2 regions of the Marvinbryantia formatexigens DSM 14469 genome follow, and region 2 is predicted to be linked to the other one. Evidence: riboswitches for the same ligand, from Rfam matches in the RefSeq annotation. Region 2 holds a riboswitch; the other holds the start of a gene.

Region 1 (15,781 bases), 790 kb from region 2:
AGAGTGGATGAGGAAAATGCAGGCGCACTTGGAATCACCGTGATGGATATTGATGACGACACCAAGGAGCTCTATCACGTTCCCTCCGGAGCCCTGGTATATGAGCTGACAGATAACAGCGCAGCTAAGGAAGCCGGCATTGAGACAGGCGATATCATTACGATGCTGGATGAGACAAAGATTTCCAGCAGAGCTGACCTGCTGAACCGTATGCAGTATTATGAGGCAGGGGAGACGGTAACCGTAACGCTGCAGAGATTTGAGGATAACGGCTATCAGGAAAAGCAGATTGAAGTTAAGCTCGGAAAGAAGTCAGACCTGCAGACCTCGACTTCCTCGGATAACAGCAAGTCCGACAACAGCGGCTCGGATGACAGCCAGGAAGACGACAGCTACTATTACGACAGCAATGACGGTAACTATGGAATGCAGGACTTTTTCAGAGGGTTTGGATTCTAAAAAGCCACTGGAATACCGGGAAACCCGGAGTGCGAAAACACTCCGGGTTTTTATCCGTTTTTATAAAAACTTTTCTTGTGAAAATGAGATTCCTGTGTTATGATTGCTTAAGATGGGCTAGTTGTGCAGATAAGCACGCAACAGAAGAAGGAGAGGATTTTGTGCCAGAAGAAAAAGATTCTTTACCGGAAGAAGTAAAGAAACCTGAAGAAGTGACGGAAGAAGTAAAAAAAGACGACGAATATGAAAAAATATGTTATATCTGCCACAGACCGGAGAGTAAGACCGGAAAAATGCTGGAGCTTATGAATCTTACGATTTGTCCGGACTGCCTGCAGAAGGCGTTTGGCAGCATGAGCCGCATGGATGCGGACAGCTATAAGGAGCTGATGGAGCTGACCAGACGGTTCCCGAACATGCAGATGATAAATCTGTCGGATATGCCGGAGGAGGTTCCGAAGCGTCAGAAGGTGAAAAAGAAAAAACCGCAGCCGCAGAAGGAATTTGATATAAAATCGATTCCGGCGCCCCACAAAATCAAGGCGAAGCTGGACGAGTATGTCATCGGGCAGGAATATGCGAAAAAGGTGATTTCCGTCGGCGTGTACAACCACTACAAGCGGGTGGCGACCGGTACGATGGATGAGATTGAAATTGAAAAGTCCAACATGCTGATGATTGGACCGACCGGGTGCGGAAAAACGTATCTGGTGAAGACGCTTGCCAGACTGCTGGATGTTCCGCTTGCCATTGCCGATGCCACCTCCCTGACGGAGGCGGGCTATATCGGGGATGATATCGAGAGCGTGGTATCCAAGCTTCTCGCGGCGGCGGGAAATGATGTGGAGAAGGCAGAGCGCGGTATTATTTTTATAGATGAAATCGATAAGATTGCCAAAAAACAGAATGCGACGCAGAGAGACGTGAGCGGCGAATCCGTCCAGCAGGGAATGTTAAAGCTGCTGGAGGGCAGCGATGTGGAGGTCCCGGTCGGGGCAAACAGCAAAAATGCAATGGTTCCTCTGGAGACGGTAAATACGCGCAATATACTCTTTATCTGCGGCGGAGCATTTCCGGGACTGGAGGACATTATTAAGGAACGTCTGAACAAACAGGCATCCATTGGCTTCCAGGCGGACCTGCGTGACAAATATGATAGCGACCCGCACATTTTGGAAAAGGTGACCAATGAGGACATTCGCAAATTTGGAATGATTCCGGAGTTTATCGGACGGCTGCCAATCGTATTTACCATGCAGGGACTGACGAAGGAAATGATGGTCCGGATTCTGAAGGAACCGAAAAACGCCATTATAAAGCAGTACCAGAAGCTGCTGGCGCTGGATGAGGTACAACTGGAGTTTGAAGACGATGCGCTGGAGGCGATTGCCGAGCGTGCGCTTGAGAAAAAGACGGGTGCAAGGGCACTCCGGGCGATTATTGAGGAAATTATGCTCGATATCATGTATGAAATTCCCAAAGATGACAATATTGGTAAGGTAACGATTACCAGGGCATACATCGAACATACCGGAGGTCCGCAGATTACCCTGAGAGGAGATTTAGTAGTTTATGGATGAAATGCATGAACAGTTTTTAAAAACACTGGAAGGTTTGGTTGCAGAGGCAAAAACAAAGAAAAACATGCTTACCTACAAAGAGGTAAACGATGCTTTCGGGTCGATGCAGATTTCGGAAGAAAAGATGGATTTTGTCTTTGAATATCTGGAAAAACATAATATTGACCTGGTTCATGAGGATAATGCGGACGATACGACGGAGCTTCTTCTGGATAACGACGATGATATTCTGCTCTCCGACGAGGAGGAAGTGGAGATTATCGATGATGCGGACGTTCTGGAGGGCGTCAGCACGGAAGATCCGGTGCGTATGTATCTGAAAGAGATCGGCAATGTGCCGCTGCTTACCACCGAAGAAGAGGTAGAACTCGCGAAAAGAGTGGAGGCGGGCGATGAGGAGGCGAAAAAGCGGCTTATTGAGGCGAACCTGCGTCTCGTTGTCAGCATCGCAAAAAAATATGTCGGCCGCGGTATGCCGTTTCTGGACCTTATCCAGGAGGGCAATATGGGACTTATGAAAGCGGTGGACAAGTTTGACTATGCCAAGGGCTTTAAATTCAGTACGTATGCCACCTGGTGGATCCGTCAGGCAATCACCAGAGGAATCGCGGATACCGGCAGGACGATCCGCGTGCCGGTGCATATGGTGGAGACGATCAACAAGACGCTTCGCATGACACGCACGCTGCTGCAGGAGCTGGGGCGCGAACCGACCCCGGAGGAGGTGGCGGAGCGTCTGAACGTTCCGGTTTCGCGTGTGCGCGAGGTGCTGAAGATCTCCAGAGACCCGGTGTCGCTTGATACGCCGATCGGTGAGGAGGACGACAGCCATCTCGGAGACTTTATCGAGGATGATTCCGCGCTCTCCCCGTCCGATTCCGCAGCCTTCTCCATGCTGCGCGAGGAGCTCGGCACTGCGCTGGAATCACTGACAGACCGGGAACGCCAGGTAGTCCAGCTTCGTTTCGGACTGATTGACGGCAGAGCGCGGACCCTGGAAGAGGTCGGCAAAGAATTCAACGTTACCCGTGAGCGCATCCGTCAGATAGAGGCGAAGGCGCTGCGCAAGCTGCGCCACCCATCCAGAAGCAAACGACTGAAAGACTTTTTGATCTAGAAAAAGTTTTCGGGATGGCGCTCGTGCTAACCAAAGCGAAGCGCAGATGCGACAGGGAAAGACGGCGCCTGCCGGTGCAGATGCGTCATAGGATAAGCCATCGCTTTCATATACTGTAAAAAAGCTTCGAGGTACAGTTATGAAAAACGTTGGACGAATGGAGCGTCTGCTGCAGCGTCACCGGGGCGGCGCTCTGATTCTTTTGTGCACCCTGCTGGCGATAGCGGGCGGCGTGCGCTTCGGCAATGCCACCGCGCAGACGAGCAGCCGCGCCGGGGATCGGGAACTGCCGGTTTACTGTGTCGAGACAGACAAAAAGCAGGTGGCGCTATCCTTCGATGCGGCGTGGGGAAATGAGGACACGCAGCAGATACTGGATATTCTCGCCAATCACAATGTCCATGTGACATTTTTTATGACGGGAGGCTGGGTCTCCGCCTATCCGGAGGATGTGAAAAAGATTCAGGCAGCCGGTCACGACCTTGGCAACCACAGCGAAAATCATAAGAATATGAGCCAGTTGTCGAAGGAGGAATGCATCAGCGAGCTGATGACGGTACATAATAAGGTGAAAGAGCTGACCGGCGTGGAAATGACGCTGTTCCGTCCGCCCTATGGGGATTACGATAACGAGGTGATTCTTACGGCGCAGGAGTGCGGTTATTATCCGATCCAGTGGTCGGTCGACAGCCTTGACTGGAAGGATTACGGCGTGCAGAGCATTCTGGATACGGTGCTGAAGCATAAAAATCTGGAGGAGGGCGCGATAATCCTCTGCCATAACGGGGCTAAATACACAGCGCAGGCGCTGGATGAGCTGCTTACCGGTCTGGCGGAGCAGGGATATGAGGTGGTGCCAATCTCTGAGCTGATTTATAAAGACAATTATCACATGGATCACACCGGCAGGCAGATTTCGGATGTGTCCTGATGTGTGAAGCGCCGGAGCTTATCCGGCGCTTTTGCAGTATTTCTGTTTTAAATTCCGCTTTGTGAACGGGAATTCCGGAGAGCTGTCTACCAGCCGTTATTGATATGATCCTGGTATTCCTCCTGCGTTACCCAGTTACCGCAGTAAGGGCATTGCACAAGATCCTGGTTTGCCATCTGTGCGGCATAGGCGGACTCGGCGGCCACATGGTCGGCATAGGGAGAATATCCGCTGGCATCGGCGGTATCGGAGAACCACTGGAAGCAATAAGGACACTGCGCGTAGAGATTTCCATCGGCGCCGGTCTGGTAGGATGAGGTATCCGGCGTAGTTGCAGAGGACTGGATGCTCTCAAGATAAGCCTCCTCGGCGGCTACGTGGCTGGAATATTCCGAGCTGCCGTCCGCCTGGAGCGTGGTGCCGAACCAGTTATAGCAGTAAGGACACTGCTGGGTGGCGGCTTCGGTGGTCTGGGCGGCTTCTGTCGTCTGCGCCTGCGTGGAGGTGGTCTGCGGAACCTGCGTGGACGGGGTGATGGTGGTTCTCTGTGTTGTCTGTTTCTGCGTTGTCTGCTTCTGTGTTTCCGTCTGTTTCTTTGTTGTCTGTGTTTCTGTTTCGCTTTCTGACTGTGTCTCTGAAACAGTCTCGGACTGTGTTTCCGTTTCGACTGGTTTCCGGCGGCAGCCGGAAAAACCGGCAAGACAGCACACCATAATCACCAGAAGTCTGTACCTACGTGCTTTCATCTCAGAATCTCCCCTTTAAAACTTCTAATAGTTCTGATATAACCTGGCTGGACTGCATCACCTTTTTAAGGTTTATGCAGATAAGTGCAAAGATATGGCTGAACTGCTTTTAGTATAGACCAGATTTTGCTGAAAATCAAGAAAAGTTCTTGCGAATTTCAGGTATTTGCCCTATAATTTAGGCAGGTTTTTGCATTTACTGCAAAGACCGCAAAAATGATACAGGAGTTCAAAAATCCCATCGCGAAGCGATTAAAGGAGGAAAGATGACAAAGCGGGAATTTCTGGATACCCTGCGCACGCAGCTTGAGGGCGAGCTGAGTCCGGCGCAGATAGAGGGACATCTGCATTATTATGATGAGTATATTTCGGGGGCGGTTGCGGCCGGGCGCAGAGAGAGCGATGTGCTGGAGGAGCTTGGCAGCCCTGTTTTTATTGCCAAAACGCTTCTGGAAGCGTCGGAGGCGGAAACAGAAAAGGAGAACGGCGGTTATTATGAAGAAACGCCGCGGCAGGAGGAATTTCACAGGCGGGTGCACACCTGGAACATCAATCCGCTGGTGGTAAAATGGGTGCTTCCCATTGCCGGCATTTTGATCGTGCTGCTGCTTTTGTGGCTGGTCGGCTCGGTCGCTGCGTTTGCCATAAGATATTTTGTGCCGATTCTTCTTATTATACTGGTAATTTCAATTTTCAGGAGACATGGCAGATAATGGAAAATCAACTGACAGATTACAAATTACTGCTGGATACGGCGGTGCTCGCCGGGCAGATTATGCTGAGCAGCGGCGCGGAAATCTACCGGGTGGAGGATACGATACACCGGATTCTTTCCGTGTCCGGGCTGAAATCGGCGGAGGCATATGTCACCGCCACCGGGCTGATCGTCACGCTGGATAATCCGGATATGGATTCCATGACGGTCGTGAAGCGTATCCGCAGCAGGGAAACAAATTTAAACAGAATAGCAAAAACAAATGAAATCTCCCGTAAGTTCTGTGCGGGAGAAATGTCGTTAAAAGAGGCGTTTTCGGGGCTGAAGCACATGGAGGAACACACCTGCGCGCTCTGGCAGAAAAATATCTGCATTGTCGTGGTGGCGGCCGCCTTTTCCATTCTGCTGGGCGGAACGATCGCCGACGGGATTGCGGCGGGTATCACCGGCGCTGTGCTGGCGGCGGTGCTTTTGCTGTGCGCAAAGCTGGAGCTTAATGCGTTTATAGAAAACATGCTGTGCGCGCTGATGATCGGAATTACGGCGCTGCTGCTGCAGGCGCTGTATCCGCCGCTGGACGCGGACATGGTGATTGTGGGCGGGATAATGCCGATCGTTCCCGGCGCGGCGCTGACGACCGCTGTGCGCGATACGCTGCAGGGAGATTATGTGGCGGGCGGCGCGAAAATCCTGGAAGCCGTTCTCAAGGCGGCGGCAATCGTGACAGGCGCCGGGGCGGCGACCTTACTGATGAGAGGAGTGGGCATATGCTGATACAGATCGTCGGGGCATTTATTGCCATTGTGGCGTTTTCCGTTGTAATCGAGACGCCGAAAAAATTTCTGGGATACTGCGGGCTGACAGGCGCCGCCGGGTGGGCGGTGTACCTCATCTGCAATGCGCACTTTGGACCTATCTGGGCGAACTTTATCAGCGCCCTTGTCATTTCGCTGGTGTCGCACCTGTTTGCGCGGGTGCTGAAAACGCCGGTAACCATTTTTCTGATTTCCGGCATCCTAACACTGGTGCCGGGCGCGGCGATGTATCATACGGGATATGAGCTGTTTATGGGAAATATGGAGGCGGCGGCTTCTTATCTTGCGCTTACTGCACAGATTGCGGGGGTGATAGCGCTCGCCATCTTTATTATGGATTCCGTGTTTCAGACCCTGAAGAAAATAAATAAGCCGGAGCACCCGGATAAACTTTAGATAAGCCGGGGCGGAAATATCCGGATGAACGGAAATAAGCCGGGCGGAAATGCCCGGATAAACTTTAGATAAGCCGGGGCGGAAATATCCGGATAACGTGAAACAGCAGGTAGGGGAGCTACCTGCTGTTTCGAGGGGAGTATAAATAATTAATAAGGGGTCGTAAGAGGTATTTCCTCTTACAAAGGGAATTATAATATATTATGGAAAAAATTGCAATACATAATTTAAAAAATATTAAGGAATAATAAGACCTGTAACTAAAAATTAACAAACCAGGAGGGTCAGAAGCATGGCAAAGAATAAGAATATGCACGAATCCAACACTACAAACTGCAATTATAACAGCACAAACACAACAGGCAGAGCTACAGACGGTATGAACAGCACCGGCGCACAGAACAGCACCGGCAGCCAGAATAAGGCGCAGAACAAAGCACAGAATAAAGCAGGCGCCGCCAGAAACGTACAGACGCAGAATCATACCACAGACTGCGATTATTAAGCGCGGCGGCATGACAGGTCCGGGCTGTTGCAATTAAGCAGCGGCATGGCAGGTCCGGGCTGCTGCAATTAAGCGGCGGCATGGCTGGTCCGGGCTGCTGTAATTAAACGGCGGCATGACAGGTCCGGGCTGTTGCAATTAAGCGGCGGCACAGGACGTATCCGGGCCGGAGGACGACGGATGGGCTGCCAATACAGAATTTAAGAGGCAAAAGCAAGATGCGCCGGGGAACCATCCCGGCGCATTTTCTATGCGTACAGGATTTTTTCACGCGTACAGGATTTTTTTGCGTGGGCGGGATTTTTTCGCGCAGGCAGTATTTTTCCGCGGATAGGATTTTTCCGCGCAGGCGTTTTTTGTGCGGATAGGATTTTTCCGCGCAGGCGTCTTTTTGTGCGGATGAGATTTTTCTGCGCAGGAACGGGAAGGCGCGCGCTGCATAGATTAAAATAGAACGGTAACAGGGAAGCCTGTCTGAACTGTTGCGCAGCATATACGGATTTAGGAGTGTTTGCCATGAAATTTGAAATGATTACACCGGTGCAGCTGGAGTGCTATGTGGGGAATCCGGATGCGCTCATCATAGATTTGCGCAATCCCGCGGAGTACCGGGAGCGTCACATCCGGGGCGCCATCAACATTCCCTACGAAAAGCTGCAGAGCTGCTGTATGTTTCCGATGGATATGTATCTGATTCTTTACTGTGAGCGCGGCTCCTCCAGCATGTCCGCGGCGAAGGAGCTGGCGGACAGGGGGTATCTTGTAAAGACGGTGGTCGGCGGCTTTCACGCGTACCGCGGCAAAATGACAGAGACGTATTGACAGATAAGAGAACGATTTGATACAATTCAGATAATGACTATTTAGTCCAGAGGATAATTAGCTCAGAGGATAACTATTTTGTTCAGAGGATAATTAGTCCGGGGGATGACGATGAGAAAGAGACAGTGCGGGAGCCGGCAAGCATGAATACAGTGGAATTAATTGCGCCGTGCCATTTTGGAATGGAAGCGGTTTTAAAAAGAGAGATTATAGACCTTGGCTACGAAATCAGCCAGGTGGAGGACGGAAAGGTAACGTTTGTGGGGGACATGGAAGCAATCTGCTATGCGAATATGTTCCTGCGCACGGCGGAACGCATCCTGCTGAAGGTGGGCAGGGTGCACGCCGAAACCTTTGACGAGCTGTTTGAAAAAACAAAGGCGCTGCCCTGGGAGGATTATATCCCGCGGGACGGCAGATTCTGGGTGGCAAAGGCGACGTCGGTCAAAAGTAGGCTGTTCAGTACCTCGGATATCCAGTCGATTATGAAAAAAGCGATGGTGGAGCGTCTGAAGACGGTCTACCACCAGGACTGGTTTGAGGAGAGCGGGGCGTCCTATCCGGTCCGGGTATTCTTTATGAAGGATGAGGCGGTGATTGGGCTTGACACGTCGGGCGATTCACTTCACAAGAGAGGCTACCGTCTGCTTACGGGAAAGGCGCCGATTACGGAAACACTGGCGGCGGCGATGATTCTAATGACGCCGTGGAACCGGGATCGCATTCTGGTAGATCCTTTCTGCGGCAGCGGGACGATTCCCATCGAGGCGGCGATGATTGCCGCGAACATAGCGCCGGGGATGCACCGCCATTTTCTGGCGGAGAAATGGGACAACCTCATTCCCGGAAAGCTCTGGAGCGGGGCTGCCGGTGAGGCGGAGGAGCTTGTGGATACGCAGATTTCCGTGGACATACAGGGATACGATATTGACGGCGGTATTGTAAAGGCGGCGAGGGAAAACGCCGGACGCGCCGGGGTAGAGCATCTGATTCATTTCCAGCAGCGCCCTGTCAGCGAGCTGAGCCATCCGAAAAAATACGGGTTTGTCATCACAAATCCGCCCTACGGCGAGCGTCTTTCCGCGAAGGACGAGCTTCCGCAGCTGTACCGCGAGATGGGCAGGAGCTTTGCAAGGCTGGACGGCTGGTCGGAGTATGTCATTACGGCTTATGAGGACGCGGAAAAGTATATTGGAAGAAAGGCGGATAAAAACCGGAAAATATATAATGGAATGATGAAGACCTATCTATATCAGTTCCTGGGCCCGAAGCCTCCGCGCAAAAAACAGGAGAGACAGATTGATTAAAAAAACAGAAACGTTTTTAAAAATTGTGCTGGTGTGCCTGGTGGCCTGGCTGGCATACGATCTGCTCCGCCAGGCGGAGCCGGAGACGGTGGCGGTCAGTCAGAGCGTATATGAGACGCAGAGCAGAGACACGGCGGAGGCGACGACGCTTTCGGCGCTCCCGGCGCGCTATGACGGACGGGAGGCGGGCAGGATGCCAACGGTCAGAAGCCAGGGCTCGCTTGGCACCTGCTGGGCGATTACGGCGTGCTCGGCAATGGAAGCGTATTTTCTGCCGCAGGAGAGTCTGGTGTTCTCGCCGGACCATCTGTCGCTGCAGAACAGCTTTTCGAAGGACCAGAACGACGGCGGGGCGTACACGATGGTGATGGCGTACCTTGCCGCCTGGCAGGGACCGGTGCTGGAGGAGGACGACCCCTACGGGGACGGCTATTCGCCCGAAGGGCTGACGGCGGTGAAGCATGTCCAGGAGATGCAGATGTTCCGGAATAAGGATCATGACGCCATAAAGCGCGCCGTTCTTCAGTACGGAGCGGTGCAGTCTGCAATATACATGGACCTGGATAATGCTTTCAGTTCTTCCGTCTACTATAACCAGATAGAGAACTCCTATTTTTACGACGGCGACCAGATTTCCAACCACGACGTTCTGATTATCGGATGGGACGACAATTACGAAGCGTCGCATTTTAACCGCAACACGCAGGAGGCGGGCGCCTTTATCTGCCAGAACAGCTGGGGAGAAAAATTCGGCGACGGCGGCGTGTTTTACGTATCCTATGCGGACGTGAACATCGGCAACCAGGCGGTCGCCTACACAGGAATTGAGGAAAACGATAACTACGACCATATTTACCAGACCGATTTGTGCGGCTGGGTGGGACAGCTCGGATACGGCGATGAAAGCTGCTTTGCTGCAAATGTCTATGTGGCGGGCGGTGCGGAAAATCTGCGGGCGGCAGGCTTTTACGCGACCGGGCAGAATACGGAATACGAAATCTTTGTGGTGGAGGATTTCCAGGACGATTCCTCCTTTTATAAGCGCAGGACCCTGAAGCGGGGGATTGTGCAGGAAACCGGCTATTATACGGCAGAGCTGGACGAGCCGGTGGCGCTTGAGAGCGGGCAGCGTTACGCTGTCGGCATAGAGATACATACACCGGGGACGCAGTATCCGGTGGCGACAGAATATGTGGCGGGAGAAGCGACAGAAACAGTTGATATTTCGGACGGAGAAGGGTATATTAGTCATAATGGCGTTATCTGGACGCGCACTGAGGAAAAGCATCAGGCGAATGTCTGCCTGAAAGCTTATACAGAAGACAGAGAGGATGCATAATGGAAGGGAAAATTATATTTGCCACGGGAAATGAAGGAAAGATGAAGGAAGTCCGGATGATTCTCGCGGATCTGGGCGTGCCGGTGCTTTCGCAGAAGGAAGCGGGCATTACGGCGGACGTGGAGGAAAACGGCGCCAGCTTTGCGGAGAACGCCATGATAAAGGCGTGCGCGGTGAAGAAGCTGACGGACGCCGTTGTGCTGGCGGATGATTCCGGTCTGGAAATCGATTATCTGGACGGCGCTCCGGGCATTTATTCCGCGCGTTATATGGGGGAACAGACGCCGTATGAGGTGAAGAACAGGCATATCCTGGAGCTTCTTGCGGATGTCCCGCCTAAGAAGCGGACGGCGCGCTTTGTCTGTGTGATTGCGGCGGCGCTTCCGGACGGCACTGTTCTGACGAGCGAAGGTGTGATGGAAGGGGAAATCGGCTATGCGTCCGCCGGAGAAAACGGCTTCGGCTACGACCCGGTATTTTACCTTCCGCAGTATGGCTGTACCTCCGCGGAAATATCTCCGGAGCAGAAAAACGAAATCAGCCACAGGGGAAAGGCGCTGCGGGCGATGAAGGAGAAGCTAAAAGCGTACTACGATAAGGAGAAGAATGTCCATGAAGATACTGATTGTCAGTGATACCCATCGCAGAAATGAAAATTTTGAAAAGGTCCTGCTGGCGGAGAAGCCGGTGGAGCGCGTGATACACCTTGGCGACGCAGAGGAGACGGAGAGCTGTATGAGCCGTATTGCCGGACAGCCGCTGGATATTGTGAGCGGAAACAATGACTTTTTCGGAGATATGCCGCGGGAGAAGGAGATTATGCTGGGCGATTACCGGGTGCTTCTGACGCACGGTCATTATTATTATGTCTCACTGGATACAAAGATGCTTGGCAGGGAGGCGCGCGCACGTGGCTTTGATATTGCGATGTATGGTCACACGCACCGCCCGAAAATCGAGAAAAAGGACGGTCTGGTCCTGCTGAATCCGGGAAGCCTGTCCTATCCGCGCCAGGAGGGCAGAAAGCCGAGCTATATCATCATGGAGCTGGATGAGAAGGGCAATGCGGACTATACGATTAAATATCTGGAGTAGCCGGTACAGCGAAAACAGCGTATCCGCCGGGCATCCTGCCGCAGAACGTAAAATGTGCAAAAAACCGTAAAAAAATGTGAAAAAAACAGTTGACTTTTTTTTAAGGCTATAATATAATCTTATTTGCGTTAATCGTGGGATGCGCAGGAGTACGAGAATCCGGGGTGTGGCTCAGTTTGGCTAGAGCGCCTGGTTTGGGACCAGGAGGTCGCAGGTTCGAATCCTGTCACCCCGACTTCAGCAGAACTGCTGGAGCGACGCGATTGCGCGGGTGTAGTTCAATGGTAGAACACCAGCCTTCCAAGCTGGATACGTGGGTTCGATTCCCATCACCCGCTCTGTGAGTCTGTAGCTCAGTTGGATAGAGCAACGGCCTTCTAAGCCGTGGGTCGGGGGTTCGAATCCCTTCAGGCTCGTTTCCTTGCAAAAGGAAGCCTTTTAAAGGATATGGTGGGTATAGCGCAGCTGGTTAGCGCGCCAGATTGTGGCTCTGGAGGCCAAGGGTTCGAATCCCTTTATCCACCCTGCCGTTACGGCGAATGATGGGCTATCGCCAAGCGGTAAGGCACAGCACTTTGACTGCTGCACTCGTTGGTTCGAATCCAACTAGCCCAGTTTCAGTAATATTTATGGAGCATTAGCTCAGTCGGTAGAGCACTTGACTTTTAATCAAGTTGTCCGGGGTTCGAATCCCCGATGCTTCATCCGGAAAGCATTGATTGTAAAGGTCGATGCTTTTTGTTATATAAAAAGGTATGACCGGCAGAGAAGACGGGACCGGCAGGCGCCGGGCGCAGTCCCTCCGGTTTTGATAAGCGGAATTGATGGAATTGGCAGACATGCAGGATTTAGGTTCCTGTGGTTTACACCGTGAGGGTTCAAATCCCTCATTCCGCATGAGAGGCGGCTTTCGGCGGAAAGTCGTTTTTTTTTCAAAAATGTTTGATAAATCCTTGACAAACAGCCGAAAAGTGAGTATACTGTTAGACGAAAGCAAAAGAAGTGCCTGAATATCATAAAGTAGAGTAGGTCTTATACGTAAAGTGTCATCGGATGGGGAGACTTCCGGTGAACGAAGGGTTACCGCGTTATATGACCGCTTCCGCTACTGCGTAAAAGCATAATGTTCTGATTGGGCCAGTCGGAATATTTTTGGTTTGCGCAGCATTTTTTTGCCCAAAATCAGCAGGCGGCAGGCTGTATCCGGAATAATCCGCATTCGCGGAAAAGGCAGGTGCGCTGTGCCGCGGCAGACAGAATGTAAAATTATGAATGGAGGAAAAATCATTATGGGATTCAAATCAGACATCGAAATTGCACAGGAGACAACGATGCAGCCGATTACCGAGATTGCAGCAAAGGCGGGAATCGACGAGAAATATCTGGAGCAGTATGGTAAATATAAAGCAAAAATTGATTATAACCTGTTAAAGGATACAGATGCCGAGAACGGCAAGCTGATCCTGGTGACGGCAATCAACCCGACACCGGCAGGAGAGGGAAAGACCACCACCTCCGTGGGTCTGGCAGACGGTCTTTCCAGAATCGGCAAGAAGGTCATGGTGGCGCTGCGTGAACCGTCCCTCGGACCGGTATTCGGCGTAAAGGGCGGCGCTGCAGGCGGCGGCTATGCACAGGTAGTCCCGATGGAGGATATCAACCTTCACTTCACGGGCGACTTCCACGCGATCGGCGCGGCAAACAACCTGCTGGCGGCGATGCTGGACAACCACATCTTCCAGGGCAACGAGCTGAACATCGACCCGCGCAAGATTACCTGGAGACGCTGCGTGGACATGAACGACCGTCAGCTTCGTAACGTGGTGGACGGTCTTGGCGGAAAGACAAACGGAATGCCGAGAGAGGACGGCTACGATATCACAGTAGCATCTGAAATCATGGCGGTGCTCTGCCTGGCAAGCGACATCACAGACCTTAAGAAGAGACTTGCAAGAATCATTGTGGGCTATACATACGGAAAAGCTTCCGAACAGAAGCCGGTAACGGCGGGCGACCTGCACGCAGAGGGTGCAATGACTGCACTTCTGAAGGATGCCCTGAAGCCGAATCTGGTACAGACACTGGAGCACACCCCGGCGATCGTGCACGGCGGCCCGTTCGCAAACATCGCACACGGATGCAACTCCGTAACCGCAACCAAGCTGGCATTAAAGCTGGCTGACTATACGGTAACAGAGGCAGGCTTCGGCGCAGACCTCGGAGCTGAGAAATTCCTGGATATCAAGTGCCGTATGGCGGGACTGAAGCCGAACGCGGTTGTCATCGTGGCAACAGTGCGCGCGCTGAAATACAACGGCGGCGTGGCAAAGGCGGATCTCAACAATGAGAACCTGGAGGCGCTGGAGAAAGGCCTTCCGAACCTTCTGAAACATGTAAGCAACATCACAAACGTATACAAGCTTCCGTGCGTGGTTGCCATCAACGCATTCCCGACCGACACGAAGGCAGAGCTTGACCTTGTTGAGGCAAAATGCAAAGAGCTTGGCGTAAATGTTGTGCTCTCCGAAGTATGGGCAAAAGGCGGCGAGGGCGGTATCGCACTTGCGGAAGAGGTTGTAAGACTTTGCGAACAGCCGAATGACTTCACCTTCGCGTATGAGCTGGACGGCACCATCGAGGACAAGCTGAACGCAATCGTGCAGAAGATCTACGGCGGAAGCAGGGTAGTTCTGACAGCAAACGCACAGAAGCAGGCGAAAGAGCTGACCGCCCTTGGTTACGAGCACTGCCCGATCTGCATGGCAAAGACACAGTACAGCTTGACCGACGACCAGACGAAACTCGGCGCACCGACCGGCTTTGAGGTAACGGTACGCAACCTGAAGATCTCCGCAGGCGCAGGCTTCATCGTGGCGCTGACAGGCGAGATCATGACGATGCCGGGTCTGCCGAAGGTACCGGCTGCAGAGCGCATCGACGTGGACGAGAACGGAAAGATTTCCGGATTGTTCTAACCCTTCGGGCCAGAGCACTCCGTGCAGGATGCGCACGGACGCAAGCGGAAAAGCGTCCGGCGCGCAGAAAATGCAAGCGTTTTCTGAACCCTTCGGGTCAGAGCACTCTGTGCAGGATGCGCACGGACGCAAGCGGAAAAGCGTCCGGCGCACAGAAAACGCAGGCGTTTTCTGAACCCTTCGGGTCAGAGCACTCCGTGCGGATGTTTTCTGAAATTTAAAAGGACAGGCAGCCTGTATCCATGTTTTCACTGGTTTTCTATAATGAAAGCTGCTTATGACATGTGATATCGGGGTGCCTGTCTGTATCTGTGGTTTTACAGAACGATTGCGTATTTTATCTGGGAGGTACATAGCATGTTTCAGGAGGATTATAAAGCGGCGTCGAATACGGCGCTTGCAAAAAGTAACTTTTTGAAAAAGAACCCGGCGGGATATTTTATTTCTTCCATGATGGCGGGACTGTATATCGCTTTCGGAAGTATCCTCATGGGAATCGTCGGCGGCTATATGACCGGTCAGCCGGCGCAGAAGCTGGTATGCGGCATCATTTTCTCGGTCGGACTCTGTTTTGTGACAGTAGCCGGTGCGGAGCTGTTTACCGGCAACAATTTCGTGATGTCAGTCGGCGCGCTGAAAAAGACGGTGACCTGGGCGCAGACGGCGAAGGTATGGGTCGTATGTTATCTCGGCAATCTGGTCGGTTCCGTGGTGGCGGCGGGTATTTTTACCATGACGGGAATACCGGGCAGCGGCGATGTCGGAGCATTTTTTGAAAACACGGCGGTGGCAAAGGCAACGGGCACGCCGGCAAACCTGTTTGCAAAGGCAATTCTCTGCAACATTCTGGTGTGTGTGGCAATCTGGTGCGGAACCAGGCTGAAATCGGAGGGAGCGAAAATCGTGATGAATTTCTGCTGCGTGGGAACCTTCGTGACCTGCGGTTTTGAGCACAGCATTGCGAACATGACGTTTCTGT
Region 2 (15,781 bases):
ACCACCTCCTGCACGCGCTTTAAGATCACCTCAAGCTGCTCGGAAGCCGTCATCCCAGCGATATCGCGCTTGCTGTAGCCCGCATGTACCATATCCTTCAGGGAAGCGACGCGGATCATAAAAAATTCATCGAAATTTGAGGCGGTAATACTCAGGAATTTCAGACGCTCAAAAAGAGGGATGCTTTTATCGCGCGCCTCGCTTAAAACACGCTCGTTAAAGCTGATCCAGCTATCCTCCCGGTTCCGGTAATATTCCGGTTTCGTGAAATCCATTTCCATTGCAATTCCCTCCTACATCGTCTTTTTCTGCCGGATAACCGGCCGGATATGAAATACCTCTTCAAAATAATCCGCCTTCGGCGGAAACAGTCCCTTCTCCAGCGTGATATCCTCCGTGGTCTCCACGTGAATCAGGAGCTCCTCCTCCTTCAGGGTAAAACGCACCTGGCTGAATTTCTGCTTGTGGCTGCGGTCCAGGGCGTTCGCCACGCGCAGGATCGCCGTCAGCTTCATGATAAGCAGATACTCCTTCTCACCCAGCCCCGGCTGCATCATAATATCCCCGTATGTAAAATCAAGCGTATTGTATTTTACCACATTGGCAATCACCCGGCGCTCCTTGCTGGACAGTCCGATAATTTCCGTCGCCATGATGATGCTGTAGGAGCACTCCGCCCCGTCGGATAAATTGATATACTTTCCGCAGCTGTGCAGAATCACCGCAATCTGCAGAAGCAGCCGCTGTCTGGCGTCCAGCCCGGAGAATTTTTTTATCTTATCAAAAATCGGCAGCGCCAGGCTTTCCAGATTTTTGATGTGGCTCTTATTGCACTGGTAGCGCTTCGCAATAATCCGCGCCGCGGCAATGATATCGTCGTCAAAATTATGCTCCGCCCTTATAAGCCGGTTTCTCTGCGCGTAATCATATGCAATGCCGTCGCTCAGGCTAAGCCCCGGCATCCAGATGGTCTGCGCTCCCGTCTCTTCGATCAGACGCTTATAAATGATGACAGACGGCAGAATCAGGGAAGCGCTCTCGGACGGAATCCCGTACTGGTGCGCAATCTCCTCCGGGCGCATTTCAATCACCCTCTGGTACATTTCCATGTACTGCGATGCATCCACGACCGGTCTGCCCAGAAGCTGCAGGATATAATCGCCCGCCACAATCAGATTTTTAATCTCGCGGTCCTTTAAGTACATCTTTTTAAAGCTGGCAAGCTCGTTGTTGATCAGCTCCTCCGCCATTTCCTCCATGTGCAGGGTCTGGCGCACAAAATCCGCCATTTTTTCACGGATACGCAGATATCCCATGCGGATGTTCTGCGTGGTCACCAGCTTGTCATTGTCAAAAAGACTGATCTGGATACTTCCGCCGCTCACATCCACGATTGCCGTTCCGTTCTGGATGATTCTGGGAAATTCCTTTTCCCCGAACGCGATGGACTTATAGTCCAGAAAGCGCTGCTCGGAGTTGTCGAGAATCTCCAGGTTAAGCCCCGTCACCCGCTTCACCTGCTCCAGAACCAGCATACGGTTATCCGCCTCCCGCACGGAGCTGGTCGCGCAGGCGCGGTAGGACGTCACCCTGTAGCCGTTCATGATCCGCACAAAATCGTTCAGAACGCGGCAGAGCTCCTCCAGCTTCCGGACGCTGATTTTCCCGGTATTAAAGGTGTCTTTTCCAAGCTCCAGGCGGCAGCGCACACAGTCGATCTCCTTCATTTCGTGCCGCGCCGGAAACTCAAAGATTTTCATTCCTATCTCGTAGGAACCCACATCGATGGATGCAAACATTTTCACTGCCATGTCACATTTTCTCCTTGCTTCTTTGTAATGCAGAAAATCAGCATACCTGTCCGAGCAGATAGTCGATAAACTGCTGCGCCGTTCTGCCGGAAAGCCCGCCGTGGGACAGCTCCCACTTGTTTGCCTCCTCCAGCAGCTCCTCCTCCGGCATCCGGATGCCGTTTTTCTCCGCCAGTATCCGGACAATATTCTGGAATTCCTTTTTATCCGGCGCGCAGAAGAAAATCTGGACGCCGAACCGGTTGACCAGCGAGAGCTTTTCCTGCACAGTATCGGAGGAATGCAGGTCGTCCCTGCGCTCTTCCTTGTCGCTGAATTTTTCCCTTACCAGATGGCGGCGGTTGGACGTCGCGTAGATCAGCACGTTGTCCGGCTTTTTCTCCAGACCGCCCTCGATCACCGCCTTCAGATACTTATATTCTATCTCAAAATCCTCAAAAGACAAGTCATCCATGTAAATAATAAACTTATAATTGCGATTTTTTATCTGGGCAATCACGTCGTTCAGGTCCTGGAACTGATGCTTGTAGATTTCAATGATGCGCAGCCCCCGCTCGTAATACTGGTTCAGGATGCCCTTGATGCTGGAGGACTTGCCGGTGCCCGCGTCTCCAAAGAGCAGACAGTTGTTTGCCTTTCGCCCGCTCACAAAAGCTTCCGTGTTCGCGAGCAGCTTTTTCTTCGCAATCTCATAGCCCACCAGGTCGTCCAGGCGCACATGGGCGATATTTTTGATTGGCAGGATCTCCACTCCCTCCTCTGTGTGCTCTATCCGGAACGCCTTGTGCAGACCAAGCTTGCCGACGCCGAAATCGCGGTAAAACTCTACCATATGTTCCATAAATTCATCCACATCCCGCGACTGCTCCAGCGCCACCGTCAGACTGCAGATGCGGTCCCGGATGCGCCTGTTAAAGGTTTTGCTGCAGCGCTCCGTATTGCGGTAGCGCATCAGATAGCGCATTGCGTATACGCCGGTCTTTTCCTCAATCTCATTTAAATCAAATGCGTACAGACCGCGGAAAATTTCAAAATCATGCTTCGCGATATCGTTGATGCTGCCCTCCACAGCCCCCACGATCTCACAGGCGGTGCTGAACACATTCTCATGATTTACCAGCAGGTAAGTCAGATAGGTGTGCCAGAGGTTTCCCTCAAAGCCATAGCTGCCTGCCATTTCTACCAGAGCGCTGATGCAGTCATAGTAGGACGCGCGCAGCGTATCCATTCCATACTTCTCTTTGCCGTCATAATCCAGGTTTTCTATTACCCAGACCATATCGTCAAAGATTTTGGCGTCCTTAAATCTGCGGTATAACAGCAGTTCTTCCACTCTTGTACTTCCGGTCATACATTCCCTCCATAATAATTTCCGAGGATTTTCACGTTTGCCGCTTCCTCCGTAATGCCGCGCAGCGCGTTTTTCACTGCGCTGTCGTTTAAATTGCCCTCCACGTCCACGAAAAACCGGTATTCCCAGTTCCGCTCCGGTATCGGGCGCGATTCAATCTTACTCATGTTCAGATTGTTGTAAATAAAATGCGATAAGATATTGTACAGCGCCCCGCTCCTGTGCGGCGCTTCAAAGCAGATACTGATTTTGTTGGCGTCCTTCTGGAAAATGCGCTGGTTCGAGACGATAATAAACCGCGTGGAATTGCCAGCGCTGGTGCTGATATGCTCTTTTAAGATCTCCAGCCCGAACACCTCTCCCGCAAAGGCGCTTGCAATCGCCGCCTGCGACGCGTCCTGCTCCTTTGCGACCTTCTTTGCCGCCATCGCCGTATTGTCCACCGCCTCCTGCTGCCAGTCGCGGTGTCCGTTTAAAAATTCCTCGCACTGCATCAGCCCCTGCTCATGCGAATACACGGTCCGGATACCGGAAAGCTTCGCCCCCGGCAGTCCCAGAAGCACATGCTCGACGCGGATGATCTGCTCCCCGACAATATAGTCGTCGTATTTCATCAGAAGGTCGTAGATTTCGCTGACGAAACCCGCCGTGGAATTTTCTATCGGCAGCACGGCGAAATCCGCCATGCCCTCCGCGATTGCCTCCAGCGCATCGCGCCACTTTGCCACCGCAAAGGAGCTGACCTTATCCCCGAAATATGCCTTCATCGCCGCCTGGGCGTAGGCGCCCTCCACGCCCTGGAAAACGACGCGGACATTCTCCCGTTCAATCTCTTCCACCTGCGTGAACGACAGCCTGCCGATCACGCCCTCGCGCGTGAGAAGCTGGTACTGTCTTTTTCTGCTGATGGACATAATCTGCCGGAACAGCTCCTCAACCGCATGTCCGTTAAAGGAGCTGTGCGTCATCGCCGTAAGAGTAGCGATCTTGGCGTCCTCCCGCTCCTTGTCAAAGACCTTTTTTCCGGTCTGTATCTTATACTCCGCCACCTCCTCGCAGACCGCCATCCTCTTTTCATAGAGTGTGACGATCTGCTGGTCAATCGCGTCTATTTCCTCCCGCAAAGCTGATAAATCTGTCATCTGACCACCTCCGTCTTCAGTTCCTCTATCGTCTTTTTCAGCAGCGGATGCCGCACATGCGGCGCGATCTGCGCCAGCGGGACCAGCACAAACTCCCGCAGGTGCAGCTCTTTATGCGGAACCGTCAGCTCCTCCGTGTCGATTACCTGGTCATCATAGAGGAGAATGTCCAGATCGAGCGTGCGCGGTCCCCAGCGGACGATGCGCTCCCGCCCTGCCGCCGCCTCGATCTCATGGAGACGCGCAAGCAGCTCCTGCGGCGTAAGCAGCGTCTGCAGCGCAAGTGCGCCGTTCAGAAAATCGTCCTGCTCCACACCGCCGTAGGGCGCTGTGACAATATAATCCGCCACCGCCGTTACCCGGCAGCCCTTTGTATCCCGCAGCGCCTGCACCGCACCGTCCAGATAAGCTTTCTTATCTCCCATATTGGAGCCGAGCGCGATATACGCCGTATGCCAGCCGCGCATGATCTCCACACTCACCGTCTCCAGCGGCAGATGGATGGGCGCCCACGGCTTCTTTATCTCCAGCCGCACCGCCTGCAGGCGGGGAAATGCAAGAAGCAGCGCCTCCGCAAGCTGCTCCGCCGCCGCCTCAATCAGCCTGAAGGTATGCTCCTGCATAAATTTAGTCATATATTGACTAAAACTGCCATAATCAATGGAATATTCCAGTTCATCCGTCCTGCCCGCCAGGCGCGTGTCAGTGAAAAGCTCCGCGGAAAGCACAAATTTCTGTCCGAGCGCGTTCTCCTCCGGGAAAACCCCGTGCCGGGCAAACACCTCCAGATTTTTTATGGTAATCTTATCCATGAAGAATAGCCTCCGTCATTTTTATTGCCCTGGCGTTTTCTTTTACATCATGGACGCGCACAAACATCGCCTGCTTCATCACGCCGAACACGGTCGTCACCAGCGTGCCCTCCACGCGCTCCGCCGCCGGAAGGTCCAGCGTCAGCCCGATCACCGACTTGCGCGAGGTGCCGAGCAGCACCGGATAGCCGAGCGCCTGCAGCTCCTCCAGATGGTTGATTGCCGTCAGGTTATGCTCATAGGTTTTGCCAAAGCCGACGCCGGGATCCAGTATGATCTTATCGTCCGCGATGCCCGCCGCCTTCGCAAGGGCAACCGTCTCCCGCAGGTCCGCTAAAAGCTCTGCCCGGAAATCTGTATAATCCGCCGCCTGCCGGTTATGCATCAGACAGCAGGGTACGCCCGCCTCTGCGATGACACCCGCCAGTGCCGGATCATATTTCAGCCCCCAGATATCGTTTACCAGGTCCGCTCCCGCCGCCAGCGCCGCCTTCGCCACCGCGCTTTTGTAGGTATCGACCGAAACGGGGATGTCAAATTTTTCCTTTACCAGCTCTATCATGGGTACCACCCTGGCGATTTCCTCCTCGTCAGAGAGCATCGTGTAGCCCGGTCTGGTGGATTCCCCGCCGATGTCGATAATATCCGCGCCGTCCGCGATCATCTGCTCCGTGTGCGCCAGCGCCGCCTCCGGATTATTCCAGCGCCCGCCGTCCGAGAAGGAATCCGGCGTCACATTCAGAATCCCCATAATATAAGTATGTCCCGTCTCCTGGAATTTGCGGTTTCCGATTTTCATAGCACAATCCTCCGATTTTTCTTTTCTTCCTTCCAGTCGCACTGCGGCTCTGCCGGGCAGGCAAAGCAGCTTCTGGAAAGCTTATCCGCCCGGTAAATCAGCCCGGCAAGATTCTTTTCCCCGCGCACGGACGCATCCCGGTGCCGCCTTATCGCCTCCAGGATCTCCTCCGTCTCCGTCTCCGAAAAGCCGCTCTCCCGCAGAATTTCCGGCGCCAGATGCGCGCTCGCCTGCTCGTGCGGGATTTTTTCCCGGTACTGCAGATGCCTGCCGATATCGTGCAGAAGCGCCGCCGCATAAATCAGCTCTTTTGGCACTCCCACCGCCTCCTCCAGATTCAGAAGCTGCGCGATCCGCGCCACATCCAGAAAATGCCCCATATTGTGACGGCAGAAAATCCGCGTTTCCTCGCACACCGCAATTTCCCGCAGATACGACTGGTACGTCTCATTTTTCAGTATCGCATTTACACGCTCCATCGCTATCGCCCCAGCATCCGGTAGAACTGGTTCTGCAGCGCTTCATTGTTCTCGAAAACGCCGCGGGTGACCACCGTGACCGTCTTTGTGCCCGGCTTTTTCACGCCGCGCATCGTCATGCACATATGCTCCGCTTCCACCATGACCATGACGCCCTGCGGCGCCAGGTGCTCCATGAAGGCGTCCGCCACCTGCGCGGTGAGCTGCTCCTGGAGCTGCAGCCTGCGGGCGAACACATTGACCGTGCGGGCGATCTTGCTTAATCCCACCACGCAGCCGTCCGGCACGTACGCCACATGCGCCTTACCCCAGAACGGCAGCATATGATGCTCGCACATGGAATAAAATGTGATATCTTTTTCCATCACCATATCATTATTGTCTACATGGAAGCGCTTCTCCAAATGCTTCCCGGCGTCCTCGTACATGCCGCCCGCGATCTCCGTGTACATGCGCGCAATGCGGTCCGGCGTCTCAATCAGCCCCTCGCGGCCAGTATCCTCGCCGATTCCTTCCAGAATCAGCCTCACGCCTTCCTTTATTTTTTCCTGGTCCATCGCCATTTTTCTGTCTCCTTTATCATTTCTCCCAGATAAGACAGCGAACCGAACGCCAGTATCACGTCCCCTTCCCTGTCCGCCGCCGAAAAGCTCCGGTCAACCGCCTGCGCGAGGCTCTCTGCCGCCTCCACATGCGGAATGTATTTCTGTGCCGTCCGCGCCAGCTCCTCTGCCGGCAGCGCCCGCGGATTGTCCGGCGTCTCTATCGTAATCATCCTGTCTATGTACGGCGCCGTTATCTGCAGCACAGCCTCATATTCTTTATCCTTCAGCACTCCGCAGACGGCAATGATCCGCCTGCCCGCCAGATACGTCTTTATCGATTCCCGCAGCTGCTCTGCCGCGCCGCGGTTGTGCGCCCCGTCGACAATGAAAAGCGGTTCGTCGCATATCACGGTAAAGCGTCCGCGCCAGACGGTCTTTGCAAGGCCCTGCCTGAGCTGCTCTTCCGTAATCCGAAAGCCCAGCTCCTGCAGCGCCCGCACCGCTTCCACGGCGACAACGGCGTTTGCGATCTGATAGGTGCCCGCCAGGCGAATCTCCAGATTTTTATATCCGCCGCAGGAAAAGCGCTGGGCAAAAAGCCCGTAAGCGACCTCCTCTGCCCTGCCGGCGTCCGCGATGCGAAGCTGCGCACGCTGCCCTGCGGCAATCTCCTCTATCACCCGCATGGCTTCCGGCTCCTGCGCGGCGCTCACCACCACCGTGTCCGGCTTGATGATGCCCGCCTTGTGCGCGGCGATCTCCGCCAGAGAATTGCCCAGGAACTGCATATGATCCATGCTGATGGAAGTCAGAATCTCCAGCACCGTCGTCTGTACCGCGTTTGTAGCGTCCGTGTCGCCGCCCATGCCGGTCTCCAACACAACAATATCGCAGTCCTCCTGCACAAAATATAAAAACGCAATGGCTGTCTCTATCTCAAATACGGTCGGCAGCGGATTCCCCGCCGCCTTCATGCGCCCGACTGCCTCCCGGACGCGGAAGGTATGCTCTGTGAGCGCTTCTTTCGTAATATATATCTCATTTACCTGGATGCGCTCCCGGTAGGAAAACAGCGTCGGGGAAATATACCTGCCCACACGATAGCCCGCCTCCTTCAGAATGGTGGAAACATACGCCAGCACGGAGCCCTTGCCGTTTGTCCCTGCGATATGAATGAATTTCAGCTTATCCTGCGGATCGCCAAGCTCCGACAGCAGCGCCCGCATGGCTTCCAGCCCCAGCACGCTCCCGGATTTTGCCGCCTCCGCCAGATAAGCCCTCGCTTCTGTATAGTCCATCGCCGTCACACCGTCCTGTGCGCCGCGCTGCCGCGGACAACCTCTGTCAGCGGGCTGAAATACAGAAGATTGGCAAGCACGCTGTAAACCGGTATCATTACCGCACACTGGATCAGTCTGCCGGGAAGAATCGCGTACAGATCATAGCCATTCATCAGCACCAGCCCGCAGGTGGTCAGAACCAGCGTCCCGCTGATCGCGCAGCATACGATGGAGAGGCATAAATACAGGGTTCTGTGCAGCTTCGTACCTCTCATCAGCGGATGCATCAGCGCCGGGATGACGCCCCAGGTCATCGTGGAGAGCGTGATCAGCGGATTGACCGCATAGCCCTTCAGCAGACAGCCGAGAATATCCGCCGCCATTCCGCATAAGCCGCCCGCCACCGGACCGAACCACAGTCCGGCAAGAATGGTCGGCAGACTGCTGATAGTCACCCGCGCAAAGCCCAGGTCCACCGAGACCACCTTGCTGAGGATAATCTGCATGGCGACCAGCAGCGCCATAAAGACCAGTGTACGTGTGTCGATTGTCGTTTTGTTATTTCTTTCCATAAAAATAACACCTCCATGATGTGATTTCAACGGACAAACTTCATCCGCCCTGAAAACACCGCCATCCGACGACATACAGACGCGGTATTTAGAGTAGATAAATAATATTCCCTCCACATTATGAGGCGTTCTCATATGTAGCAACGGGTGCGGAAAAAGCATCGCAAACCCCTGCGGGCTTTTCGGTTCAGGGCGACTCCCCAGCCGCTGACAACTTAACGCGCTTATTCCTACTTCGCTATTATTTATTTATCGTCATTATACCACAGAACCCGCGATTTTCAACACTAACTTGCATAAATCCCGCTGTATCTGCGCATACTCACACTATGAAAAATTTTTTGAAGTGCGGCGTATGCGGCTGGTGCCTGGAAATCCTCTGGACCAGTCTCGATTCCCTCCGCCGCGGGGAATTTAAGCTGATGGGGCAGTCCTCCATCTGGATGTTTCCCATCTACGGCATGGCGGCCATCATCCGCCCGGTTTCCGTGCTCCTGCGTCCGCTCGGCGTCCTGAAGCGCGGGCTGCTCTATATGGGCGGCATTTTCAGCATGGAATATCTGACCGGCTCCTTCCTGCAGAAAAGGGGCATCTGTCCCTGGGATTACAGCGACGCAAAGCTCAACTATCACGGGCTTATCCGGCTGGATTATGCGCCCCTGTGGTTCCTCACCGGACTGTTTTATGAAAAGCTCCTGAAAAATTCATAAAAAACATTTTTTCTTCTTTTCTTCCGGGGAATTATAGTGTATACTATGAAGCTAAGAGGTCTGCGCAGGGAATGCGCAGACCTGTAAGAAAGAGAAAAGGAGATGCAATTTATGAGACATTTAATGAGCCCTCTGGACCTCTCCGTCGGGGAGCTGAACGACATTCTGGATCTGGCGTGTGATATTGAAGCCAATCCAAAAGCCTACGCTCACAAATGCGATGGTTTGAAATTAGCTACTTTGTTTTACGAACCAAGTACAAGAACGCGACTCAGTTTCGAAGCTGCAATGATGAATCTGGGTGGCAATGTACTTGGTTTTTCTTCGGCCGCCAGCTCCTCCGCCTCCAAGGGCGAAAGCGTTTCCGATACCATCCGCATGGTATCCTGCTACGCCGATATCTGCGCGATGCGCCACCCGAAGGAGGGCGCGCCGCTGGTTGCTTCCATGAAATCCTCCATCCCGGTCATCAACGCCGGCGACGGCGGACATCAGCATCCCACGCAGACGCTCACCGATCTGATGACCATCCGCTCCCTGAAGGGACGGCTTGACAACCTCACCATCGGTCTCTGCGGCGACCTGAAATTCGGACGCACCGTCCATTCGCTGATTCACGCAATGATTCGCTATCCGAATGTAAGATTTATCCTTATCTCCCCGGAGGAGCTGCGCATTCCCAGCTACATCCGCGAGGACGTCCTTCAGAAAAATAATATCCCGTTTGAGGAGGTAGTCCGCCTGGAGGAGGCTCTGCCAAAGCTCGACCTTCTCTACATGACACGCGTGCAGCGCGAGCGCTTCTTCAACGAGGAAGATTATGTGCGCATGAAGGATTTCTACATTCTGGACAAAAAGAAAATGGCGCTTGCCGGACCGGATATGCTGGTGCTCCACCCGCTCCCGCGCGTCAACGAAATATCTGTGGAGGTGGACGACGACCCGCGCGCCGTTTACTTTAAACAGGTACAGTACGGTGTTTATGTAAGAATGGCACTGATTCTCACACTGCTGAAATGGAGGGATACCACATGTTAAACGTAGGCGCACTGAACGAGGGCTTTGTGCTCGACCACATCGAAGCCGGCAAGAGCATGACGATTTACCACTATCTGCGGCTGGACAAGCTGGACTGCACCGTGGCAATCATCAAAAACGCCGTCAGCAACAAGATGGGCAGAAAGGACATTATCAAAGTGGAATGCCCGATCGATATGCTGAACCTGGACATCCTCGGCTTCATCGACCACAACATCACCGTCAACATCATTAAGGATGGCAGAATCGTGGAGAAAAAAGAACTTTCTCTCCCGAAAAAGATTGTAAATGTCATCAAATGCAAAAACCCGCGCTGCATCACCTCCATCGAGCAGGAGCTGGACCATGTCTTTCTCCTGACTGACCCGGAAAAAGAGGTCTACCGCTGCAAATACTGCGAAGAGAAATACCGCGGAAAATAAATGATGCCGGGGTCCAAAGCCCCTAAATTTTCACAGCCCTTTGGCAGTACGTTTTATCATGCTGCCAAAGGGCTTTTTTACATAAGCGGCTTAGCAGAAGATTGTATCCGTTCCCGCTTTTTTATTTTTAATCTGCTTTTCTTCTGTTTCTTCCTGCCGCGTAGACCAGCAGAACCATTACCGAGCCTCCGCAGAGCAGTATCCACAGCATCGGGTCTGTTTCATCCCCGGTCTTTGCTGCAGTTCCTTTCGCATCGCTTCCGGAGGAGCTGCCCGGCGTTTTCCCGGATGTTCCCGTGTCCCCCGTCTGTTTTCCGCCCGTTTTTTCGGTTTCTGTTTCCGTTTCTGTCTCCGTCTCTGTTCCGCCCGGTGTTTCCGTTTCGTTTCCGCCCTCCGGCTGCTCCGCCAGCACATAATAGCTGTTGTGTGTGGTAACAAAGGAAATCTTACCGCCGGATACGCTGCTCTCCATCCGGGTCACGCTGCCCTGTCCGGACACATAATAGACGGATGGATTTCTATATGCACCATTCAGGCTGATTGTAACTGTAATCTGCCCGTCCACCTCATAACGCTGTCCGTTGCTGTCCACAAAATAAATATCGTAGACATGCAGGTTCGTCCCAAGCCCTTCCATGCATTTCTCGATCCAGTCGTGGGTTTCCCCGTTTTCTTCCTCCAGTATGTGCTCCACCACGAAGAGCAGCCCGTCCGGCAGGCTGTCCCCTTCCACGGTCACAGCCGTCCCGTCGTCAAGCGTCACTTCCCCGCTGCCTTTTTCCACAGTATCCGGATGTCCGTCCACCTTTGTAGTCAATACGGTCTGGCTGTCCTGCCCGGTCTGCGCCTCCTGCGCCTGCACAGGCGCCGGGAGCGCAGTGAGCAGGAGGCACAGTGCCGCCGCTTCCGCCAGTGTCCGGATCCCTTTCTTTAAAAATCCCACTTTCCCGCCTCCTCTCTGAAATCTCCGGTCTTACTGTGTATCAGCAAGCTCTGCCGCAAAGGTGATCACTGCCCGGTAGGTGCCCGGACTGGTTTTCCCCCATATTTCGCTGGGGATGTGGACGGTCAGAGGGACGGATGTCCCGCCGTCTTCCAGTTCCTTACTGCTCCAGGTCTTCCCGGTAAATACCCCGCTTCCCTGCCAGAGTGCAAACGGGAAATGGTTCCCGGCATCCGCAGTGTCCGTAAATTCCGTGGTATCCACGCTGACACGGACCTCCTGCTTTGTTCCGATCTCTCCCGTCACGGACAGGCTGCCGATTTCTGTGTCCACCGTTCCAAAAACGATATTCTGGCTCTTCGGGATGGACATTGTGTAGGACGCATCCTTCTGGATGGTAAGCTGCATGGACTGCGACTGGCTGCCGTCAGCGGCATACGCTGTGCAGACGGACATTGCCAGGACAGCCGCTGCAAGACCCGCGCCCACAGCTCTTTTTTTCCGTTTTTTCCCTGTTTCCATGCCTATGCCGCCTCCCGGAGATTTATTTGTCTACAATCGACGCTTCAAAGGTGATCGTGCCGGTATAATTTCCCACTTCTGCATCGATGCCGACTGCGGAGAAATGCAGTGTGCCTCCGGTTGTCGGTGTGGTGGAGGTACCGCTAAATTCAGCTACTACCGCGTTATTCCCGATTGCCGTCGTGCCGTCCAGGCTTACCGTCGAGGAAACACTCCTGCTGATATCGTTGTCCGTAAGGGTTACCTGTCCGTTTGTGATTCCGGATGCCACCCTGATCTGCACCTTCTCCGTATCCGCTACGCTGATAGCGGAAAGTCCTACTTTCTCCGTTACTTCCTTATCCTCCAGCAGTGTCACACTGCTCGGAATGCTGAGTGTGAATGTTGAATCAGGTGCCGTTTTCGTGAATGTCACGCTCATGGAACCGGTCTGCGGATCCGCTGCGAAAGCGGTCAGTGCCCCTCCTGCGATCATTCCTGCTGCAAGCACTCCTGCAAGTCCTTTTGTAAGATACTTTCTGTTTTTCATCATGGTGATCCTCCTTTAATTGATTACATTTAATGTTAATTTTATTTCAGAGCCGTTTAACGGCGTCTGTGCGTCATCCATCGCGAAGCATTCATATTTCAGCACCGCATCCTCATAGGTTCCTGTGACAAGCGTCTGCTCCAGCGTGATATCATAGATTCCCTTTCCCGGCTCTATGAGGCCGGACTGCCATAACTGCGTGCCGTCTGACAGCAGCAGCGTCATGCGGAAGTAGCAGGTATTCTGCTCCGGGTTGTACAGGTTCACGGACTGCTCTGCGGAATCCGCCTTCAGGGTGATGCTCCCGTATCCGGGGATATCAATGGTGTCCGTGTTTTTCTCCCCTTCATACACATCCTGCTCGCCGGTCCAGTCCTCGGCATTTTCATCCGTTGTCAGACCGCCGCCCTGCGGGGTATCCTCCCCGAACCAGGTATTCCAGTTCAGCCCCACAAATACCCCGGCTCCCACAAGCAGGATTACCAGCACGATCAGAAGAAGGATTTTTCCTGTCTTCCCTTTCGGGTTGTTACTGCTCATTCTGTCGTCCCTCCTTCCGCTGCTGTATAATCAATCGAAAATGTGACGGTTCCCTCGTAGGTTCCTGCCAGGATGTCTGTTTCTGTCGGTGCCTTAAAGGATAAGGATACCGGGGAATCATCGGGGGATTCAAATACTGCAAAAATCCGGTCCGTAAATGACGTGATCGGCGTTTCACCCACATACATCGCAGATGTCACACTGCTTCCGGAACCATCTGTATTCGTTAAAGTCAGTTTCCCGTTTTCATCAATTCCATCGCTGACAGAAACGCTGACTGTTCCGCCATTTAAGTTGAATGGTTCTTCTTTATTGATTCCAACGCTGACGGCATCTCCGCCCGCAACGGCAGTTTTCGGAATGGTAATGGTATAGGCTGTTGCATCCGGGTCTGTTACCACTTCCAACGTGACAGTACCGGTTACTTCATTGTAGTTGTCGGTATCCTGCGGAATAAAAGTCCAGTCATACTCTCCGGTACCTGCAATCAGTGTCTGGCCTGCCTTTAGCGCCAGAGTGCCGGGTACAGTGTCATCGGTCCGGGTCAGCACAACATCCGCCAGCGCCGTGTCAGGATAAATGGTACCGGTATAGCCCACAGTACCAAGATTGGGAGTAGCCTTTTCAATCTTAAACTCGACTGTCCGGGTGCCATAGTAATTACCGTTTTCCACTGCCGTGATGGTCACAGAGGCAGTTCCGGCATCCACGTTCTTCTCATAGGTCACGGTGTAGTCCGTGCCTTCCGTAAGGGTGTTCCCGTTCTTAACCACAGTAACAGTGGGCTTGTGCTCGGTGCCATCGTAGATGAAGCTGTCCTGCTCAAGCGTCACGGTGGCAGTGGCAAGGTCGGACCTGGTAATCTGGAAATCCACAGCTTCCAGTATTACATCATAGTTTCCTGCAACATCGTTACCGTCTTCATCCACGATCGTAAATGTATTGATAGCATAGCTTCCCTCGGATTCGCCTTCTGCACGCCCAAGGGTCAGGGTATGCCCGGCAAGCAGTGAACCGCTGGTAAGCTGGTAAGTCAGTTCAGGATCATCTGCTCCGTATTCTTTGGTCAGGCTATCCGGCGTAACGGTAATCTTCCGCTGTGTAATGGTTCCGGTAAGGGAAGCAGGCATTTCTTTCAGAATATAATTGCCTGCATCCTTGCCGGTCAGGGTAAACTCTCCGGTATAGGTGATGTCTTTTCCTTCGCCGGCCGAAGCGTCCGAAAACTGTGCGGTGACGCCGCTGGCATCCAGCTTTATATCATCATCCTGACCGTACCAGGGATAGCCGCCATCAAGCTGAAACTCTGTGCCGTTCAGGACGATGTCTGTCATACCGTCATAAATCTTCTCAATCGTCCAGTCTTTTACGTTCAATTCCCTCGGATAAATCTCCCATGTAGCTGTGGCGGTGCCAGTGTAGTTCCCTTTTCCCTCCACTTTAACGGTGTAAGTGTCAGCGTCCTTTCCGGTGTAGCCGCTATATGTGTAATCTGTTCCATAGTTCAGCTTGGTACCGTTCAGTTCAACCGACTGAACGCCAATCTCCAGTGTCCCGCCAAGATACTCAAAACGGGTGCCTTTCAGCGTTACCACTGCATTCTCAATATCCGCCCTGTTCACAGTAACAGCGGCTGCTGTTCCGGACAGGGAATACCCGTCTACAGTGGCGGTGCAGATGTATGCGTACTCTCCTGCATCCAGCTTATCGGGAGTGTAGGTTTCCCCTGTTGCCCCGGCAATCTCTTCACCGTTTAAGTACCACTGATAAGTAACGGCATTGGCACTGTCATCCGGCTGTGTTACAGTAGCTGTCAGTGTGGTTGCAGTGTCGCCGTAGGTAATCGTAGTCGTGGCTGGTGAAATGCTCACGCTCTGGATCGGGACTTTTGCCACTGTGACCGTACCTTTTAATTCACTGATACTGGTATCACTTACCCATGAATCGTTCTGCTTAAAGGCGTAGCCCTCGACAAGAAGGTTGCTGACCGCGACGCCTTGAAGCCCACTATCCATATTTATAATAGCCGCGCTTTCCCCATAATAAGTGCCGCCGGTAAGCTCTATCCTGCCTCCAATCGCATTGATTCCATATCCGCCCTCACTGGTACCACCCTTCACACTTCCGCCGGAAATGTAAACCTCTCCGTTTTGTATGTCTAATGCCATATATCCGGAAACACTGCCGTCTTCCATGTAAAAGCTGCCACCGGTAATCGTCACGCCGGAAGAAGAATACATCTCCCGCCCTGCCACAGTTCCTGCTTCGAGGGTCAGACTTCCGCCG

The links. Region 2 has a riboswitch for tetrahydrofolate ahead of NQ534_RS21205 (folate family ECF transporter S component). Riboswitches for the same ligand answer to the same signal wherever they lie in the genome.
Region 1: it holds a riboswitch for tetrahydrofolate, as region 2 does, so the genes downstream of both, NQ534_RS03785 (formate--tetrahydrofolate ligase) here and NQ534_RS21205 (folate family ECF transporter S component) in region 2, are expected to answer to the same signal.

The regions. Positions count from the first base shown of each region.
Region 1 covers NZ_CP102268.1:735,582-751,362, reverse strand. Annotated here, with positions in the region: gene NQ534_RS03890 (S1C family serine protease) at 1-459, shown strand, start outside; gene clpX (ATP-dependent Clp protease ATP-binding subunit ClpX) at 543-2,039, shown strand; gene rpoD (RNA polymerase sigma factor RpoD) at 2,032-3,156, shown strand; gene NQ534_RS03875 (polysaccharide deacetylase family protein) at 3,296-4,087, shown strand; gene NQ534_RS03870 (hypothetical protein) at 4,174-4,833, opposite strand; gene NQ534_RS03865 (DUF1700 domain-containing protein) at 5,100-5,546, shown strand; gene NQ534_RS03860 (threonine/serine exporter family protein) at 5,546-6,322, shown strand; gene NQ534_RS03855 (threonine/serine exporter family protein) at 6,316-6,759, shown strand; gene NQ534_RS03850 (hypothetical protein) at 7,052-7,264, shown strand; gene NQ534_RS03845 (rhodanese-like domain-containing protein) at 7,781-8,086, shown strand; gene NQ534_RS03840 (THUMP domain-containing class I SAM-dependent RNA methyltransferase) at 8,230-9,393, shown strand; gene NQ534_RS03835 (lectin like domain-containing protein) at 9,386-10,732, shown strand; gene NQ534_RS03830 (XTP/dITP diphosphatase) at 10,732-11,367, shown strand; gene NQ534_RS03825 (metallophosphoesterase family protein) at 11,345-11,827, shown strand; tRNA gene NQ534_RS03820 (tRNA-Pro) at 11,988-12,062, shown strand; tRNA gene NQ534_RS03815 (tRNA-Gly) at 12,095-12,165, shown strand; tRNA gene NQ534_RS03810 (tRNA-Arg) at 12,170-12,243, shown strand; tRNA gene NQ534_RS03805 (tRNA-His) at 12,278-12,351, shown strand; tRNA gene NQ534_RS03800 (tRNA-Gln) at 12,371-12,442, shown strand; tRNA gene NQ534_RS03795 (tRNA-Lys) at 12,459-12,531, shown strand; tRNA gene NQ534_RS03790 (tRNA-Leu) at 12,643-12,724, shown strand; THF riboswitch at 12,847-12,937, shown strand; gene NQ534_RS03785 (formate--tetrahydrofolate ligase) at 13,117-14,802, shown strand; gene NQ534_RS03780 (formate/nitrite transporter family protein) at 15,160-15,781, shown strand, end outside.
Region 2 covers NZ_CP102268.1:4,525,565-4,541,345, forward strand. Annotated here, with positions in the region: gene NQ534_RS21160 (RNA degradosome polyphosphate kinase) at 1-281, opposite strand, end outside; gene NQ534_RS21165 (Ppx/GppA phosphatase family protein) at 294-1,811, opposite strand; gene NQ534_RS21170 (ATP-binding protein) at 1,849-3,162, opposite strand; gene pheA (prephenate dehydratase) at 3,159-4,304, opposite strand; gene folK (2-amino-4-hydroxy-6-hydroxymethyldihydropteridine diphosphokinase) at 4,301-5,116, opposite strand; gene folP (dihydropteroate synthase) at 5,109-5,915, opposite strand; gene NQ534_RS21190 (HD domain-containing protein) at 5,912-6,394, opposite strand; gene folE (GTP cyclohydrolase I FolE) at 6,397-6,951, opposite strand; gene NQ534_RS21200 (bifunctional folylpolyglutamate synthase/dihydrofolate synthase) at 6,933-8,237, opposite strand; gene NQ534_RS21205 (folate family ECF transporter S component) at 8,243-8,791, opposite strand; THF riboswitch at 8,931-9,031, opposite strand; gene NQ534_RS21210 (putative ABC transporter permease) at 9,121-9,501, shown strand; gene pyrB (aspartate carbamoyltransferase) at 9,613-10,539, shown strand; gene NQ534_RS21220 (aspartate carbamoyltransferase regulatory subunit) at 10,533-10,961, shown strand; gene NQ534_RS21225 (hypothetical protein) at 11,089-11,904, opposite strand; gene NQ534_RS21230 (hypothetical protein) at 11,935-12,426, opposite strand; gene NQ534_RS21235 (hypothetical protein) at 12,449-12,958, opposite strand; gene NQ534_RS21240 (hypothetical protein) at 12,971-13,495, opposite strand; gene NQ534_RS21245 (YDG domain-containing protein) at 13,492-15,781, opposite strand, start outside.